2 regions of the Streptomyces sp. NPDC000075 genome follow, and region 1 is predicted to be linked to the other one. Evidence: predicted binding sites of a transcription regulator. Region 1 holds the regulator's gene; the other holds the start of a gene.

Region 1 (9,099 bases):
TCGAGATCCGTTACACGCTCCCCCTCGCGGAGATCGTGTTCGACTTCTTCGACCAGCTGAAGTCCAAGACGCGCGGTTACGCCTCGCTCGACTACGAACCCACCGGTGAGCAGGCCTCCAGCCTGGTCAAGGTGGACATCCTGCTGCACGGCGACAAGGTCGACGCCTTCTCCGCCGTCTGCCACAAGGACGCCGCCTACGCCTACGGTGTGCGCCTGGTCGCCAAGCTGCGCGAGCTCATCCCGCGGCAGGCCTTCGAGGTGCCGATCCAGGCGGCCGTCGGCTCCCGCGTCATCGCCCGCGAGACCATCCGCGCCATCCGCAAGGACGTCCTCGCCAAGTGCTACGGCGGTGACATCTCCCGTAAGCGGAAGCTGCTGGAGAAGCAGAAGGAAGGCAAGAAGCGCATGAAGATGGTCGGCTCCGTGGAGGTGCCGCAGGAGGCCTTCATCGCCGTCCTCTCCAGCGACGAGTCCGGCGGCAAGAAGAAGTAGCCGCGGCCGTTCCCATGTCGCGCGAAAAGGGCCCACATGCACACGCATGGGGGCCCTTTTCGTTATGAAGCGGCGGCTCAGGGGCCCTTACGCACCGGGCGGGCGGCCTCTACCCTGATCAAAGCTCGATGGTTACCGGCCAGTTAACCGGCCGGTAACGCAACCGGTAACGAATCATGCCAGCCGCGTACCCGGCGGCTGCGCCCCGCCAGTCCCAAGCGCCCCACGCCCACGCCCTGGCCGCGTGGACCCGGTCCGGAGGATGTCGTGAGCGACACACAGACCTTGATCGAGAACCGCCCGCCCACCGTGGCGGCCCTCTTCCTTGACCGCGTCGCCGCCACACCCGACGGGGAGGCCTACCGCTACCCCGTGCCCCCGGCCCGCCCCGGGGAAGGCCCCGACGACTGGAAGTCGCTCAGCTGGCAGCAGGCCGCCGACCGGGTCTTCGCCATCGCCGCCGGACTCATCACCCTGGGCCTGCGCCCCGAGGAGCGCGTCGCCCTCGCCTCCAACACCCGCGTCGAGTGGATCCTCGCCGACCTGGGAGTGATGTGCGCCGGCGGCGCCGTCACCACCGTCTACCCCAGCACCAACGCGGACGAGTCCGCCTTCATCCTCGCGGACTCCGAGAGCCGGGTGCTCATCGCCGAGGACGCCAAGCAGCTGGCCAAGGCCCGCGAGCGCCGCGCCGACCTCCCCGAGCTGCGCCACGTGGTCGTCATGGAGGCCGCCGACGCGGTCCCCGCCGAGGGCGACCCGGAGGGCTGGGTGCTCTCCCTCGCCGACCTGGAGGCGCGCGGCGACGCGTACCTCGGCCAGCACCCGGCGGCCGTCAAGGAGCGGATCGCGGCCATCACCGCCGACCAGCTCGCCACCCTCATCTACACCTCGGGCACCACCGGCCGCCCCAAGGGCGTCCGGCTCCCGCACGACAACTGGTCGTACATGGCCAAGGCCACCGTGGCCACCGGCATGATCAACAGCGACGACGTCCAGTACCTGTGGCTGCCGCTCGCGCACGTCTTCGGCAAGGTGCTCACCTCCGGCCAGATCGAGGTCGGGCACGTCACCGCCGTCGACGGCCGCATCGACAAGATCATCGAGAACCTGCCGGTCGTCCAGCCCACCTACATGGCGGCCGTCCCGCGCATCTTCGAGAAGGTCTACAACGGCGTGGCCGCCAAGGCCCGGGCCGGCGGCGGCGCCAAGTACAAGATCTTCCAGTGGGCGGTCGGCGTCGCCCGCGAGTACGCCAAGGTCACCCAGGACAACTACCGCCGCACCGGCCGGGCCACCGCCCCCTTCGGCCTCTCCACCAAGCACAAGATCGCCGACGCCCTCGTCTACTCCAAGCTCCGCGAGGCCTTCGGCGGCAAACTGCGCGCCGCCGTCTCCGGCGCCTCCGCCCTCGCCCCGGAGATCGGCTACTTCTTCTCCGGCGCCGGCATCCACATCCTGGAGGGCTACGGCCTCACCGAGTCCAGCGCCGCCTCCTTCGTCAACCCCGGCGAGGCCTACCGCACCGGAACCGTCGGCAAGCCCCTGCCCGGCACCGAGGTCCGCATCGCCGACGACGGCGAGGTCCTGCTGCGCGGCCCCGGCATCATGCAGGGCTACCACCGCCAGCCCGACAAGACCGACGAGGTCCTGGAGAGCGACGGCTGGCTGCACACCGGCGACATCGGCGAGCTCTCCCCGGACGGCTACCTGCGCATCACCGACCGCAAGAAGGACCTGATCAAGACCTCCGGCGGCAAGTACGTCGCCCCCGCCGAGATCGAGGGTCAGTTCAAGGCGATCTGCCCCTACGTCTCGGCCATCGTCGTCCACGGCGCCGACCGCAACTTCTGCTCCGCCCTGGTCGCCCTCGACGAGCCCGCCATCCTCGGCTGGGCCGCCGAGAACGGCCTGGAGGACAAGACGTACGCCGAGGTCCTGGCCGCCCCCGAGACCGACCGCCTGATCGAGACCTACGTACAGACCCTCAACGAGAACCTCCAGCGCTGGCAGACGATCAAGAAGTTCCGGATCCTGCCGCGCGACCTGGACGTCGAGCACGGCGACCTCACGCCCAGCCTCAAGCTGAAGCGGCCGGTCGTCGAGCGCGAGTTCAAGCACCTCATCGAGGAGATGTACGCGGGCTCGCGCGAGGCCTGAGCCCGGCGCGGGGCCGAGGGCGTAAACGACCATGGGGCGGTGCGGGACAATGGGGCCATGCCTTCCGCACTGCCCGATGGTGACCCCATGCCCGAAGACGGCTCGCTGCCGTCGCATGCCCTGGCGGGCGCCGGGGGGCGGCCGCTGGGGTTCTACCTGCACGTCCCGTACTGCGCCACCCGCTGCGGGTACTGCGACTTCAACACCTACACCGCGACCGAGCTGCGCGGCACCGGCGGCGTCCTCGCCTCCCGCGAGAACTACGCCGACACCCTGATCGACGAGGTCCGCCTGGCCCGCAAGGTGCTCGGCGACGACCCGCGCGCCGTGCGGACCGTCTTCGTCGGCGGCGGCACGCCCACCCTGCTGCCCGCTGCCGACCTCGTCCGCATGCTCGCGGCGATCCGCGACGAGTTCGGCCTGGCCGAGGACGCCGAGGTCACCACCGAGGCCAACCCGGAGTCCGTGAACCCCGAGTACCTGGCCGAGCTGCGCGCGGGCGGGTTCAACCGGATCTCCTTCGGCATGCAGAGCGCGAAGCAGCACGTGCTCAAGGTCCTCGACCGCACCCACACCCCCGGCCGCCCCGAGGCCTGTGTCGCCGAGGCGCGCGCGGCGGGCTTCGAGCACGTCAACCTCGACCTGATCTACGGCACCCCCGGTGAGTCCGACGAGGACTGGCGGGCCTCCCTGGACGCCGCGCTCGGCGCCGGGCCCGACCACGTCAGCGCGTACGCCCTGATCGTCGAGGAGGGCACCCAGCTGGCCCGCCGGATCCGCCGCGGCGAGGTCCCGATGACCGACGACGACGTCCACGCCGACCGGTACCTGATCGCCGACGAGGTCATGGAGCGGGCCGGGTACTCCTGGTACGAGGTGTCGAACTGGGCCACCTCCGAGGCCGGCCGCTGCCTGCACAACGAGCTGTACTGGCGCGGGGCCGACTGGTGGGGCGCCGGCCCCGGCGCCCACTCGCACGTCGGCGGGGTCCGCTGGTGGAACGTCAAGCACCCCGGCGCCTACGCTGCGGCCCTGGCGGAGGGCCGCTCCCCGGGCGCGGGGCGCGAGCTCCTCTCCGAGGAGGACCGGCGGGTGGAGCGGATCCTGCTGGAGCTCCGCCTGGTCGACGGCGTCCCGCTGTCCCTGCTGGCCCCTGCGGGCCTGGCGGCCTCCCGCCGCGCCCTGGCCGACGGCCTCCTGGAGGCGGCCCCGTACGAGGCGGGGCGCGCGGTCCTGACCCTGCGGGGGCGGCTGCTGGCGGACGCGGTGGTGCGGGACCTGGTGGACTGATCCCCCAGTCGGGTGAATGCCCCCGGAACCCGGATGCCACTGCTTACGCTGGACCTAGGCTCGCCGCCGTAAGCGACGGCGGCGAACGCGGAGGACCACGGAGATGACTGCTGTGGATGACCGGCTGATCACGGATGTCGCCAAGTTCTTCGAGGACCTGGTGGTCCCGGAGGGCTTCAAGGCTGAGCTCCTCAGGGGGGACATCGTGATGATGGCCGGGCCCGACTGGGTCCACAATCTGATCATCCTGCATGTGCTGAAGCAGATTCCCCTCGACAGGTGGTATCCGGTTCAGACTCAGGACATCGCCATTCCCGGCGAGACGTCGGAGCCACAGCCTGACCTGGTGGTGGTTGAGCACGGCGCGTTCGACGGGCCCGGGAGGCTCGTTCCGGCTCCAGCGACCACTCTGCTGGTTGAGGTCGTGTCGAAGAACAGCGTCCACACCGACTACGAGATCAAGCGGTCGATGTACGCGGCTGGCCGGGTTCCGGCGTATCTGATCATCGACCCCTTCGAGGCGGTGTGCGTCCTGCTGACGAAGCCGACGGGACGGGGTGAGGAAGCGGACTACGACATGGAACTCACCACTGCGTTCGGGCTGCCGGTTCCATTGGATGTCCTGGGGATCAAACTGGACACCACCGAGTTCCGAACGCTTCCCAAATTCAAGCGCTACCGCCGGCCGTGACGAAGTCGATCAGTTCCTCCACCCGCCCCAGCAGCGTCGGCTCCAGGTCGCGGTAGGACGTCACGCGGGACAGGATGTGCTGCCAGGCGGCCCCCGTGTGCTCCGGCCAGCCCAGGGCCCGGCAGACGCCCGTCTTCCAGTCCTGGCCGCGCGGGACCTCCGGCCAGGCCCGGATGCCCAGCGCCGACGGCTTCACCGCCTGCCAGACGTCCACGTACGGGTGGCCCACCACCAGCACGTCTGGCCCGCTCACCGAGGCCGCGATCCGGGACTCCTTCGAACCCGGGACCAGGTGGTCCACCAGGACCCCGAGGCGGGCGTCCGGGCCCGGGGCGAACTCCGCCACCACCGCCGCGAGGTCGTCGACCCCCTCCAGGTACTCCACCACCACGCCCTCGATCCGCAGGTCGTCGCCCCAGACCCGCTCGACCAGCTCGGCGTCGTGGCGCCCCTCCACGTAGATCCGCCCCGCCCGCGCCACCCGCGCCCGCGCCCCGGGGACGGCGATGGAGCCCGAGGCCGTACGGGCGGGCGCGGCCGGAGCCCGTGACGGGCGGGTCAGCGTCACCACCGCGCCGTCCAGCAGGAAGCCGCGCGGCTCCAGCGGGAACACCCGGCGCTTGCCGAACCGGTCCTCCAGGGTCACCGTGCCCGCCTCGCAGGCCACCACCGCCCCGCAGAAGTCCGTGCCCGCCACCTCGACCACCAGATCGGGGTCCGCCGGCACCTCCGGCACCGGCTTGGCGCGCTTCCACTGCGGGGTCAGGTCGGGCGAGTACTCACGCATCCGGCCGACACTAGGAGCGCGGCCGCGCTCACGCCCGCGACACGCCGAAACGGTCCGCCAGTGTGGCGCGTTGCGCACGTACGAAGGCCGCGTCCACCACCGCTCCGTGACCCGGCACGTACAGCGCGTCCTCCCCGCCCAGCGACAGCAGCCGGTCCAGGGCCGCCGGCCACTGCCCCGGTACCGCGTCGGAGCCCGCCTGGGGCTCGCCCGACTCCTCGACCAGGTCCCCGCAGAACACCGTCTCCCGTTCGCCCGGCACGAAGACGGCCAGGTCGTGCTCGGAGTGCGCGGGCCCCAGGTTCGCCAGCAGCACCTGCACCCCGCCCAGCTCCAGCGTCCACTCGCCCGACACCTGGTGCCCCGGCGCCTTGAGCAGGTCGCAGGCCTCGTCGGCCTCCCCCTCCGCCAGGCCCTGGGCCACCGCGCTGTACCGGAGCTCCTCGCGGCCCCCGGGGGTGCCCAGCAGCCGGTCCAGACCGACCGCACCGAAGAACTGGGCGCCCGCGAAGGCGCCGCCGCCCAGGACGTGGTCGAAATGTCCGTGCGTGAATGCGATATGGGTCACGTGCCTCCCGGTCAGCCGCTCCGCCTCGGCACGGATCCCGGCCCCCTCCCGCACGCTCGATCCGGGGTCGATCAGGAGCACCGAGTCGTCCCCCACCACCAGCCCCACCGTGCAGTCCCACACCGGGAGCCGTCGCCGGCCCGCCCGCCCGGTCAGCCGTTCCCAGCCCGCCTCTTCCCATCGCATGTCCATGCCGCGACGCTACCCTGGCGGGCCGCCCTTGCCCCCGGCGTACTACCCGGCCGTACACTGACCGGGGGATCCCTGGCACTCGAACAGTCAGAGTGCCAACCCGGCCCGGACCGCCCGACGACCGACCCGCATCCGGAGGTGTGCGCGATGCTCAGTGAACGCAGACTCGAGGTGCTGCGCGCCATCGTCCAGGACTACGTCGGGACGGAGGAGCCCGTCGGCTCCAAGGCCCTCACCGAGCGGCACAAGCTGGGCGTCTCACCGGCCACCGTGCGCAACGACATGGCCGTGCTGGAGGAGGAGGGCTACATCGCCCAGCCCCACACCAGCGCCGGCCGGATCCCCACCGACAAGGGCTACCGCCTCTTCGTCGACAGGCTGGCCGGGGTCAAGCCGCTGTCGACGCCCGAGCGGAGGGCCATCCAGAACTTCCTCGACGGGGCCGTCGACCTCGACGACGTCGTCGGCCGTACGGTACGGCTGCTCGCGCAGCTCACCCGTCAGGTCGCCGTCGTCCAGTACCCGTCGCTGACCCGCTCCACCGTCCGGCACGTCGAGCTGCTGTCGCTGGCCCCGGCCCGGCTGATGCTCGTCCTGATCACGGACACCGGGCGGGTCGAGCAGCGCATGGTGGACACCCAGACCCCCTTCGGCGAGAACTCCCTCGCCGACCTGCGGGCGCGGCTCAACAGCCGGGTGGTCGGCCGGCGTTTCACCGACGTCCCGAATCTGGTGCAGGACCTGCCGGAGTCGTTCGAGATGGAGGACCGGGCCACCGTCAAGGCGGTGCTCGCGACCCTCCTCGAAACCCTGGCGGAGGAGGCGGAGGAGCGGCTGATGATCGGCGGCACCGCCAACCTCACTCGCTTCGGACATGATTTCCCCCTGACGATCAGGCCGGTGCTCGAAGCGCTGGAGGAGCACGTGGTGCTCCTCAAGCTGCTGGGCGAGGCCGGGGAGTCGGGGATGGCCGTACGGATCGGGCACGAGAACGCCTACGAGGGGCTCAACTCCACGTCGGTCGTGTCCGTCGGCTACGGTTCGGGCGGCGAAGCAGTCGCCAAACTCGGCGTGGTCGGACCGACCCGCATGGACTACCCCGGAACGATGGGAGCGGTACGCGCAGTGGCACGTTACGTCGGACAGATCCTGGCGGAGTCGTAAGTGGCCACGGACTACTACGCCGTACTCGGCGTGCGCCGCGACGCATCTCAGGACGAGATCAAGAAGGCCTTCCGCCGCCTCGCGCGTGAACTCCACCCGGACGTGAACCCGGACCCGAAGACGCAGGAGCGCTTCAAGGAGATCAACGCGGCCTACGAGGTCCTCTCCGACCCGCAGAAGAAGCAGGTCTACGACCTCGGCGGCGACCCGCTGTCCTCCTCGGGCGGCGGTGGCGGCGCGGGCGGCTTCGGAGCGGGCGGCTTCGGCAACTTCTCCGACATCATGGACGCCTTCTTCGGCCAGGCCTCGCAGCGCGGCCCGCGCTCGCGGACCCGCCGGGGCCAGGACGCCATGATCCGCCTCGACCTGGAGCTGGACGAGGCCGCCTTCGGTACGACCAAGGACATCCAGGTCGACACCGCCGTCGTCTGCGGCACCTGCTCCGGCGAGGGTGCCGCTCCCGGCACCTCGGCGCAGACCTGTGACATGTGCCGCGGCCGCGGTGAGGTCTCGCAGGTCACCCGGTCCTTCCTGGGCCAGGTCATGACCTCGCGCCCCTGCCCGCAGTGCCAGGGCTTCGGCACCGTGGTCCCGACCCCGTGCCCCGAGTGCGCGGGCGACGGCCGGGTCCGCTCCCGCCGCAGCCTGACGGTCAAGATCCCGGCCGGCGTCGAGAACGGCACCCGCATCCAGCTCGCGGGCGAGGGCGAGGTCGGCCCCGGCGGCGGCCCCGCCGGCGACCTGTACGTGGAGATCCACGAGCTGCCGCACCCGACCTTCCAGCGGCGCGGGGACGACCTGCACTGCACGGTCACCATCCCCATGACGGCGGCGGCCCTGGGCACCAAGTGCCCGCTGGAGACGCTGGACGGGCTGGAGGAGATCGACGTCCGCCCCGGCACCCAGTCCGGCCAGGCGATCCCGCTGCACGGGCGCGGTGTCACGCACCTGCGCGGCGGCGGGCGCGGCGACCTGATCGTCCACGTCGAGGTCACCACCCCCGGCAAGCTGGACGCCCAGCAGGAGGAGCTGCTGCGCCAGCTCGCCAAGCTGCGCGGCGAGGAGCGGCCCATGGGCCAGTTCGCGCCGGGCCAGCAGGGCCTGTTCAGCCGCCTGAAGGACGCGTTCAACGGCCGCTGACCGCCCTGCGGCAGTGCGCTCAGGAGCCCGGTACGGGAGAACCCGTACCGGGCTCCTCGCTGTTGCGCGCCCCCCGGGAAAGCGGACTATGCCAGGCGAATGCCATGATTCGGCGCCGTGACCCGGACATGGCACGATGCAGTGCATGTCCTCCGCACCGAACGGTCTCCACCCGTACCCGATCGTGCAGGCTCCCATGGCGGGCGGGGTCTCCGGCCCGCCCCTCGTCGCCGCCGTGTGCGAGGCGGGCGGGCTCGGCTTCCTGGCCGGCGGCTACAAGACCGCCGACGGCATGTACCAGGAGATCAAGCAGACGCGCGGGCTCACCCGGCGCCCCTTCGGCGTGAACCTCCTCCTGCCGCAGACCGCCCACGCCGACCCCGCCGCCGTCGAGGCCTACCGCGGGCAGCTGGCGGGCGAGGCGAGCTGGTACGAGGTCTCCCTCGCCGAGGAGGACATCATCGGCACCGACGACGACGGCTACGACGCCAAGCTCGCCATCCTGCTGGAGGACCCGGTCCGGGTCGTCTCCTTCACCTTCGGCTGCCCCGATCCGGCCGCCCTCGCCCGGCTGCGGGCCGTCGGCACGTACACGGTCGTCACCGTGACCTCG
Region 2 (9,099 bases), on a different contig from region 1:
CAGCAGGTCCTCGCCGTACTCACCGCAGCGCGCGACGTGCTCGGCGGTGGCCCGCAGCAGGGTCCGGCCGGGCGCGCGGAGCTCCTCGTAGTACGCGCGGTCCTCGTCGCCGTGCAGCTGCACCCCGCGCACGCCGCTCTCCTCGGTGAGCCGGCGCACCTCCTCCAGGGGCTGCCCCCGGAACACCCCGACGGTGAGCACCCCGTCCGGCACCCGGGCGGCGAGCTCGCGCGCCCGCGCGGCGTCGATGGTGCGGGGGCTGTTCGGCGCGAGCACGAACCCGACGGCATGGGCGCCCGCCTCCACCGCCACGTCGACGTCCTCGGGCGTCTTGAGGCCGCAGATCTTGATGAACACGCTCTTCCCGTCGCTCATGCCGCAAGTCAACCAAACGCCGCCCCGCCGCGCCGTTTCGTCCCACGTTCCGGGCGGTCGCCGGCGCCCGGGGCTCAAGCCGCGGGAGTCCGAGCGCCCTGTCTGTGGAATGGGTGGTGGGCGGAGCCCACCACCACCCACCACCCTCCCAACCGGCCCCCATACCAGGTGAGATGACGATCCGTGAGCGGCTTGCCACGCAGGGCCGTCAGGCCCTACCTTGCGGCTGGAAACGAAAATCGGCCCCCGCCGGTGCGCCAACACCATACGAGGGCCTGACCATCAAGATCGTGAGCGCGATCCCCATGGATGCCACTCAGCTTAGTGCTGCCCCGCACCCCCTCGCCAAGCCCGGCTACGGCAAAATCGCCGCACCGGAGCAAGCGCCCCGCACCGCCCGCGACTTCGCGCACCTCCCGGCCCGGGAGGCGGCCGTCGCCGGGTACCTCGACCGGCTGCCGGACGGCGCCGACATCAGCGTGAAGACCCTCGCGGCCGTGCTGCCCCTGTGGGGCCAGTGCGCCCTGCGCACCGCCCTCAACCGGCTGGCCACCGCAGGCCATCTGCACCGCGTACGGCAGCGGCTGCCCGGCGAGACCACACGGTGGGTCACCCGCACCTTCTTCTCCCGCACCCCCCGCGACGACGCCTGGTGGTCCCGGTTCACCCGCAGGGATGCCCCCGCCCCAACCACCCCACCACCACCCCCACAGACACCCCCGCCGACCCCACCGGCCCACCAGCCGTCCCCGCCGCCGCCACCGGCCCAGGCCCCGCAGGCGCCACCAGCGCCCCCGGCCCCGGCGATGTCACCGCCACAGGCCCCGCCAACCTCCCCGGGCCCGCCAACGGCCCCGGCCCCGGCCCCGCCCCCGGCCCCGGCACCACCCCCCGCCGGCCCCGACGCGTACGCCATCCTCGCCTCGCTCGGCCGTACCGCCCCCGCCCTCGCGCTCTCCAAGGCCGACTGCACGGCCCTCGCCCCGCTCCTCGTGCCCTGGCTGGCCCGGGGCGTCGCCCCCGACCGCATCCGGCTCGCCCTCACCGCCGGCCTGCCGTCCCCGGTCCACCACCCGGCGGCCCTGGTCCGCAAGCGCCTGGAGTCCAAACTCCCCGCCGCACCACCCGACCCCGACCCCGCCCCAACCCCACCCCCGCCCCGCGCCGAGTGCGCCGAATGCCGCGCGCCCGGCCCGCCCGCCGCCTTCACCGACGGCCGCTGCCGCGCCTGCCGCCCCGACACCCCCCGCCCGCCGGTGTTCACCCCGACCCTCACCCCGGCCGAGGTCCGCGCCCACGCGGCCCGCATCCGCGAAAGGAACCGCCGATGACCAGTCCACCGATCCACCGGCGCCGAACACGGGCACCATGGTGTCGAGGAGGCGACCCCATGACCCCCAGCACCGCCGCACGCGCCCAGATGTCCCTCGATGACTTCGAGACACTGGCCCGCCGCGCACCCGAGACGGTCACGCTCGAATTCATCAACGGAAAGCTCGGAGTCAAGCCGGTGCCCGATCAGCGCCACGGTGCCATCATCATGTGGCTGCTGCGCCAGTGCATGCAGCAGCGCCCCGAGCTCGCCCTCTACCCCGAGCAGGGGCTGAAGGTGGACAGTTACCGCACCGGACGGGCCCGCGCCGACGGGGCGCTCGCGCCGTACGACCACTACGCCGCCCAGGACGGCGAGTGGGCGGATCCCGCCGGGACACTGATGGTCGTGGAGGTCACGTCCTTCGACCCCGACACCGACCGGCGCGACCGGCACGAGAAGCGCACCGCGTACGCCCAGGCACGGATCCCGGTGTACCTCCTCGTGGACCGGGACGCGGACCTGCTCATCGTCCATAGCGACCCGGAGAACGGGATGTACCGACGGTCCGTTACGTACGCCTACGGGGAAACGGTCACGCTCCCCGACCCCGTCGGGATCACGCTGGACACCGAGAAACTCAAGGACTACGCCCACTGACCCCCCGCCCCCGCAAACGCCCGAGGGCGGCACCCCCTCCGCCCGGAAGGGGTGCCGCCCTCGTTCGAGAACAGCCGATCAGCCAGGGGCCGATCAGAAGTCCATGTCACCGCCCGGCATGCCGCCCGGAGCGGCGGCGGCCTTCTCCGGCTTGTCGGCGATGACGGCCTCGGTGGTCAGGAAGAGCGCGGCGATGGACGCGGCGTTCTGCAGCGCGGAGCGCGTGACCTTCGCCGGGTCGATGATGCCCTCGGCGATCATGTCGACGTACTCGCCCGTGGCGGCGTTCAGACCGTGGCCGACGGCCAGGTTGCGCACCTTCTCCACGACGACGCCACCCTCGAGACCACCGTTGACGGCGATCTGCTTCAGCGGGGCCTCCAGCGCGAGCTTCACGGCGTTGGCGCCGGTCGCCTCGTCACCGGTGAGCTCCAGCTTCTCGAAGACCGAGGAGGCCTGGAGCAGGGCCACGCCACCACCGGCGACGATGCCCTCTTCGACGGCCGCCTTGGCGTTGCGGACGGCGTCCTCGATGCGGTGCTTGCGCTCCTTGAGCTCGACCTCGGTCGCGGCACCGGCCTTGATGACGGCCACGCCGCCGGCCAGCTTCGCGAGGCGCTCCTGGAGCTTCTCGCGGTCGTAGTCCGAGTCGGAGTTCTCGATCTCGGCGCGGATCTGGTTGACGCGGCCCTGGACCTGGTCGCTGTCACCGGCACCGTCGACGATGGTCGTCTCGTCCTTGGTGATGACGACCTTGCGGGCGCGGCCGAGCAGGTCGAGACCGGCGTTCTCCAGCTTGAGGCCGACCTCCTCGGAGATGACCGTGCCGCCCGTGAGGATGGCGATGTCGCCGAGCATGGCCTTGCGGCGGTCGCCGAAGCCCGGGGCCTTGACGGCGACGGACTTGAAGGTGCCGCGGATCTTGTTGACGACCAGGGTCGACAGGGCCTCGCCCTCGACGTCCTCGGCGATGATCAGCAGCGGCTTGCCGGACTGCATGACCTTCTCCAGGAGCGGCAGCAGGTCCTTGACCGAGCCGATCTTGGAGTTGACGATCAGGATGTACGGGTCGTCGAGGGACGCCTCCATACGCTCCATGTCGGTGGCGAAGTACGCCGAGATGTAGCCCTTGTCGAAGCGCATACCCTCGGTGAGCTCCAGCTCCAGACCGAAGGTCTGGGACTCCTCGACGGTGATGACGCCTTCCTTGCCGACCTTGTCCATGGCCTCGGCGATGAGCTCGCCGATCTGGGTGTCGGCGGCGGAGATGGAGGCCGTGGAAGCGATCTGCTCCTTGGTCTCGACATCCTTGGCCTGGGCCAGCAGGGCGGCGGAGACGGCCTCGACGGCCTTCTCGATACCACGCTTGAGGGCCATCGGGTTGGCACCGGCGGCCACGTTGCGCAGACCCTCGCGGACGAGAGCCTGGGCGAGGACGGTGGCGGTGGTCGTACCGTCGCCGGCGACGTCGTCCGTCTTCTTGGCGACTTCCTTGACCAGCTCGGCGCCGATCTTCTCGTACGGGTCCTCGAGCTCGATCTCCTTGGCGATGGAGACGCCGTCGTTGGTGATCGTGGGCGCACCCCACTTCTTCTCAAGGACGACGTTGCGACCCTTGGGGCCAAGGGTGACCTTGACGGCGTCGGCGAGCTGGTTCATGCCACGCTCGAGACCGCGCCGGGCCTCCTCGTTGAACGAAATGATCTTGGCCATCTGAAGTGGTCCTCCAGGACTGGGGTTCCCCCCGCGCCGCCAGGCGACAGGGGAGGGTGGATTGCTCCGGACCGCGCCCGCGCCCGCGACGGACGGCCTGCCGACCCGGCGGTTCCTTCCCGCCGGACCCTGCGGGCCTCACCGGCCCGGTCCTCGTCTTGTAGCACTCTCACCCGGAGAGTGCTAACGCCAATGATTAGCACTCGGCCCCCACGAGTGCAAGCGGCTTCGAGCCATGGCGGGCCGGGACGTGCGCGCCGGGACGGTCCGGGCATACGTGAGGGGCCCGCATCCCGGCCGGGATGGGGCCCCTCACGTGTTGGTGCGTGCGTCGGTGGCCGATCGCGCTTCGACTCAGCCGGCCGCGAGCTTGACCATGTCCGCCTGCGGACCCTTCTGGCCCTGCGAGATCTCGAACTCGACCCGCTGACCCTCTTCAAGGGTGCGGTACCCGTCCATCTGGATGGCGCTGTAGTGGACGAACACATCCGCACCACCGTCGACCGCGATGAAGCCGTAGCCCTTCTCCGCGTTGAACCACTTGACGGTGCCCTGAGCCATGCCTAACTCCCCTATTACTGGCCCTTGCGCAGGTCACGCACTTCGCGGACCCGGGTCAGAACTTGCGCCGGAACGCCTCGACCGGGGCTGAATGTATCTGCACCGCTGCTGTCTGCAACAGGTCAATCCGACGAGAAATCTGGACACGAGCAAACGTGGAAATAGGCTGAAAAGTTGTCCTATTCCTGGGCAAGTCGGGCCCGACAAGGCTCACCAATGCCCCAAAAGGCGCGCGCATGTTGACTCAATGTCAACCCTCACGCAGCCCGCTCATATGCGGCGGGCAAGAACAGCGGAGGGGACTTCCCCAACTCTACCGCGCCCAATCAAGCAGAATTGCCCCCTCCGCTTTTAGCGGAGGGGGCAATTCTGATTACTTCCGGATCAGCAGCCCCCGGCCACGGCCGGGATGATCGAGACGCCGGCGCCGTCCGGCGTCGCCGTCTGCAGGCCGCCCTCGAAGCGCACGTCGTCGTCGTTGACGTAGACGTTCACGAAGCGGCGCAGCTTGCCCTGGTCGTCCAGGACGCGCGCGGCGATGCCCGGGTGGTTCGCCTCCAGGGAGTCGATGACCTCCGCGAGGGTCGTGCCCTCGGCCGGGACCTCGGCGGCGCCGCCGGTGTAGGTGCGCAGGATGGTGGGGATGCGGACGTTGACGCTCATGGCGCTACCGCCTTTCCGTGTAGTACGAGGGAAGGGTCAGGCCAGGCCGGCGGCGCGGAACGCGTCCAGGCTCGGGCGGATGGTGGCGGTCTGGCCGGTGCCGGACACCGCCTCCAGGGTCTTGAGGCCGTCACCGGTGTTCAGGACCACGGTGGTCAGCGAGGGGTCGAGCTGCCCGTTCTCGATGAGCTTCTTCGTCACGCCGACGGTCACGCCGCCCGCGGTCTCGGCGAAGATGCCCTCGGTCTGCGCCAGGATCCGGATGGCCTCGACGACCTGCTCGTCGTTGACGTCCTCGACGAAGCCGCCGGTGCGGCGCGCGATGTCGAGCACGTACGGGCCGTCCGCCGGGTTGCCGATGGCCAGGGACTTGGCAATGGTGTTCGGCTTCTGCGGGCGGACCACGTCGTGACCCGCCTTGAAGGCGGTGGACACCGGGGAACAGCCCTCGGCCTGGGCGCCGAAGATCTTGTACGGCTTGTCCTCGACCAGCCCGAGCTTGATCAGCTCCTGGAGACCCTTGTCGATCTTGGTGAGCTGTGAGCCGGACGCGATCGGGATGACGATCTGGTCGGGCAGCCGCCAGCCGAGCTGCTCGCAGATCTCGTACGCCAGGGTCTTGGAGCCCTCGCCGTAGTAGGGGCGCAGGTTGACGTTGACGAAGCCCCAGCCCTCGCCCAGCGGGTCCCCGATGAGCTCGGAGCAGAAGCGGTTCACGTCGTCGTAGTTGCCCTCGATGCCGACCAGGTCGCCACCGTAGACACCGGCCATGACGACCTTGCCCTGCTCCAGGTCGTGCGGGATGAACACGCAGGAGCGGAAGCCGGCGCGGGCGGCCGCGGCGCCGACGGCACCGGCCAGGTTGCCCGTGGAGGAGCAGGAGAGGGTGGTGTAGCCGAAGGCGCGGGCGGCCTCGACGGCGATCGCGACGACGCGGTCCTTGAAGGAGTGCGTCGGGTTGCCGGAGTCGTCCTTGACGTAAAGCTTGCCGGTGACGCCCAGCTCCTTGGCCAGGTTCCGCGCGTCCACCAGCTTGGTGAAGCCGGGGTTCAGGCTCGGCTTGGACGCCACGTCCGCGGGGACGGGCAGCAGCGGCGCGTAACGCCAGATGTTGTTCGGGCCGGCCTCGATCGCCGCGCGCAGGGCCTCCGGGTCACCGGCGGGCAGCTCGTAGGCCACCTCCAGCGGACCGAAACACTCGACGCAGGCGAAGACGGGGCCGAGCTCGAAACGGGTGCCGCACTCACGACAGGAAAGGCCGGTGGCGGGGCCGAGATCGACGGATCCGGCGGCGGCGGAGGCGTTTGCAGAGGTGGCGACAGACTGTGCAGCCATGATGGCGAGGCCCTTTCTCCTCATCTTCCCCATGGCGCACTTCGCCATGAGACGGAATTGGCACCTTCCCTAGCCGGGGACCCCGCGGGATGCGTATCGCATCGCGAGAACCGACTGGAGGGTTGCCGGGGCTTCAACGGGCCGTGTCCCTCTGCCCCTCTGGATGAGCGGTATGGCACCGGCATACGCGCTCGATGGCGCGCCGGTGCGTTTGTTGCGGGGCCCCCGGCATGCGGTGGGCCTTCGCGTTGTTCAAGACTGTAACCGAAGGGGCGGCTGGTTGAGACAGTCGTCCGAACCGCGAGATGGATCACAATTCGGCCGAAAAGCGCCGGGTGTGGTGCCGCGGCCGACTAGCCGGGGAGTGCTGAGAGTGCTGGATGAGGTGGAGCGCTGGCTGGCCGACCGCTCCTGGTCCGCCGCCGACCGACCGCTCGACCAGCTCCTGGAGCGCAAACGGGCGACCGGGACCACGGTGAGCGTGGTGCTGCCCGCGCTCGACGAGGAGGCCACGGTCGGAGAGATCGTCGAGGTGATCCGGCGCGATCTGATCGAGGCCCCGCCGGTCCCCCTGGTGGACGAGCTGGTGGTGGTCGACTCCGGGTCCGCCGACCGCACCGCCGAGGTCGCGGCCAAGGCCGGCGCCCGCGTCGTGCACCGGGACGAGATCCTGCCCCGCGTCCCCGCCGTACGCGGCAAGGGCGAGGTGCTGTGGCGCTCCCTGCTGGCCACCACCGGGGACGTCGTCTGCTTCATCGACGCCGACCTGCGCGACTTCTCGTCCGCCTTCGTCTCCGGGATCGTCGGCCCGCTGCTGACCGACCCGCAGGTGCAGTTCGTCAAGGCCATGTACGACCGCCCCCTCGGGGACGCCCCCGGCCAGGGCGGACGCGTCACCGAGCTGGTGGCGCGCCCCCTGCTCAACCTCCACTGGCCGCAGCTGGCCGGCTTCGTCCAGCCCCTCGGCGGCGAGTACGCCGTACGCCGCTCCCTGCTGGAGCGCCTGCCCTTCCCCGTCGGGTACGGGGTCGAGCTCGGCCTGCTCGTCGACGCCCTGCACACCGTCGGCCTGGACGCCATGGCCCAGGTGGACGTCGGGGTCCGGCTGCACAAGCACCAGAGCGGGCAGGCGCTCGGCCGGATGGCCGCCGCGATCTACCGCACCGCCCAGCTGCGGCTCTCGCGCGGACACCTCGTACGGCCCGAGCTCACCCAGTTCGAGAGGGGGCCGGACGGGTTCGTTCCGCGCACCTACCCCGTGGACACGGAGGAGCGGCCGCCGATGCTGGAGATCGAGGAGTACGCGGTCCGGCGCGTGGCGTGAGCCCGTACCGCCCGGCGGCCGGCTTGACCGGCGCGTGACGAACCGGGCATTTCCCGGACGTTTGAGCGAGGAGACCCCGGGCTAGGTTCGCGGCATGGCTTCTCAGGTACTCGTCGCCGCCAACCGCGGCCCGCTCTCGTACGCCCTCGCCGCCGACGGCACGCTCAGCGCCCGGCGCGGCGGGGGCGGTCTGGTCTCCGGCCTGTCCGCGGCCCTCGCGGCACAGCCGGAGGCCCTGTGGATCTGCGCGGCCCTCTCCGACGCCGACCGCGAAGCGGTCCGGCGGGGGGTCTCCGAGCCCGGCGTGCGGATGCTGGACATCGACCCCGCGGTGTACGACGACGCGTACAACGGCATCGCGAACTCGGTGCTCTGGTTCACCCACCACCACCTCTACGACGTCCCCCGCGAGCCCGTCTTCGACGCGGAGTTCCGGCGGCGCTGGGACTCGTACACCGCCTACAACCAGGCCTTCGCCGAAGCGCTGGCCGAGGAGGCGGCGCCGGGCGCGCGCGTCCTCGTCCAGGACTACCACCTGGCCCTGGTCCCGGGGGCCCTGCGGGAGCTGCGCCCGGACCTGCGGATCGCGCACTTCACGCACACCCCGTGGGCCTCCCCCGACTTCCTGCACATGCTCCCCGACGACGTCCGCAGCCGGCTGGTGTGGGGCATGCTCGGCGCCGACCAGCTGGGCTTCCACACCGCGGCCTGGGCCGCCGCCTTCATCAGCGGCGCGACGGTGGACGACGTGCACGGCGTCGCGGACGGGTTCGTCCCCCGCGAGGACCACCAGGGCGGCGTCCACCACCGCAGGCTGACGGCGGACGGCCGGTACACGCAGCTGCGCTTCACCGGGGTCGGCCAGTACCCCCTGGGTGTGGACGGCGACGACCTGCGGGCACTCGCCCACCGGCCGGAGGTCGACGACAAGCTTGCGGGGCTGCGCGCGGAGGTCGGGAACCGCAAGACGATCGTGCGGGTGGACCGCACCGAGCTGTCGAAGAACATCCTGCGGGGGCTGCTGGCGTACCGGGAGCTGCTGACCGTCCACCCGGAGTGGCGGGGCCGGGTGGTCCACCTGGCGTCGGCGTACCCCTCCCGCCAGGACCTGGAGGTCTACCGGAACTACACCGCCTCGGTCACGTCCCTGGCCGCC

Evidence for each region. The regulator HrcA, encoded in region 1, represses chaperone genes, less so after heat shock. The targets are predictions, from matches to a motif close to TTNGCACTCNGNNNNNCNGAGTGCNAA.
Region 2: the regulator HrcA is predicted to act here: its motif matches at 4,257-4,283, upstream of groL (chaperonin GroEL).

What each region holds. Positions count from the first base shown of each region.
Region 1 covers NZ_JBEPFL010000042.1:26,278-35,376, reverse strand. The annotation lists gene lepA (translation elongation factor 4) at 1-494, shown strand, start outside; gene ABT403_RS33895 (AMP-dependent synthetase/ligase) at 762-2,654, shown strand; gene hemW (radical SAM family heme chaperone HemW) at 2,712-3,944, shown strand; gene ABT403_RS33885 (Uma2 family endonuclease) at 4,048-4,635, shown strand; gene ABT403_RS33880 (DUF3097 domain-containing protein) at 4,613-5,422, opposite strand; gene ABT403_RS33875 (MBL fold metallo-hydrolase) at 5,451-6,182, opposite strand; gene hrcA (heat-inducible transcriptional repressor HrcA) at 6,330-7,346, shown strand; gene dnaJ (molecular chaperone DnaJ) at 7,347-8,486, shown strand; gene ABT403_RS33860 (nitronate monooxygenase) at 8,632-9,099, shown strand, end outside.
Region 2 covers NZ_JBEPFL010000019.1:37,020-46,118, forward strand. The annotation lists gene ABT403_RS22160 (phosphoribosylanthranilate isomerase) at 1-375, opposite strand, end outside; gene ABT403_RS22165 (hypothetical protein) at 666-1,706, shown strand; gene ABT403_RS22170 (Uma2 family endonuclease) at 1,766-2,347, shown strand; gene groL (chaperonin GroEL) at 2,441-4,060, opposite strand; gene ABT403_RS22180 (cold-shock protein) at 4,415-4,621, opposite strand; gene ABT403_RS22185 (MoaD/ThiS family protein) at 5,006-5,284, opposite strand; gene thrC (threonine synthase) at 5,321-6,643, opposite strand; SAM riboswitch class I at 6,637-6,789, opposite strand; gene ABT403_RS22195 (glucosyl-3-phosphoglycerate synthase) at 6,993-7,943, shown strand; gene ABT403_RS22200 (alpha,alpha-trehalose-phosphate synthase (UDP-forming)) at 8,038-9,099, shown strand, end outside.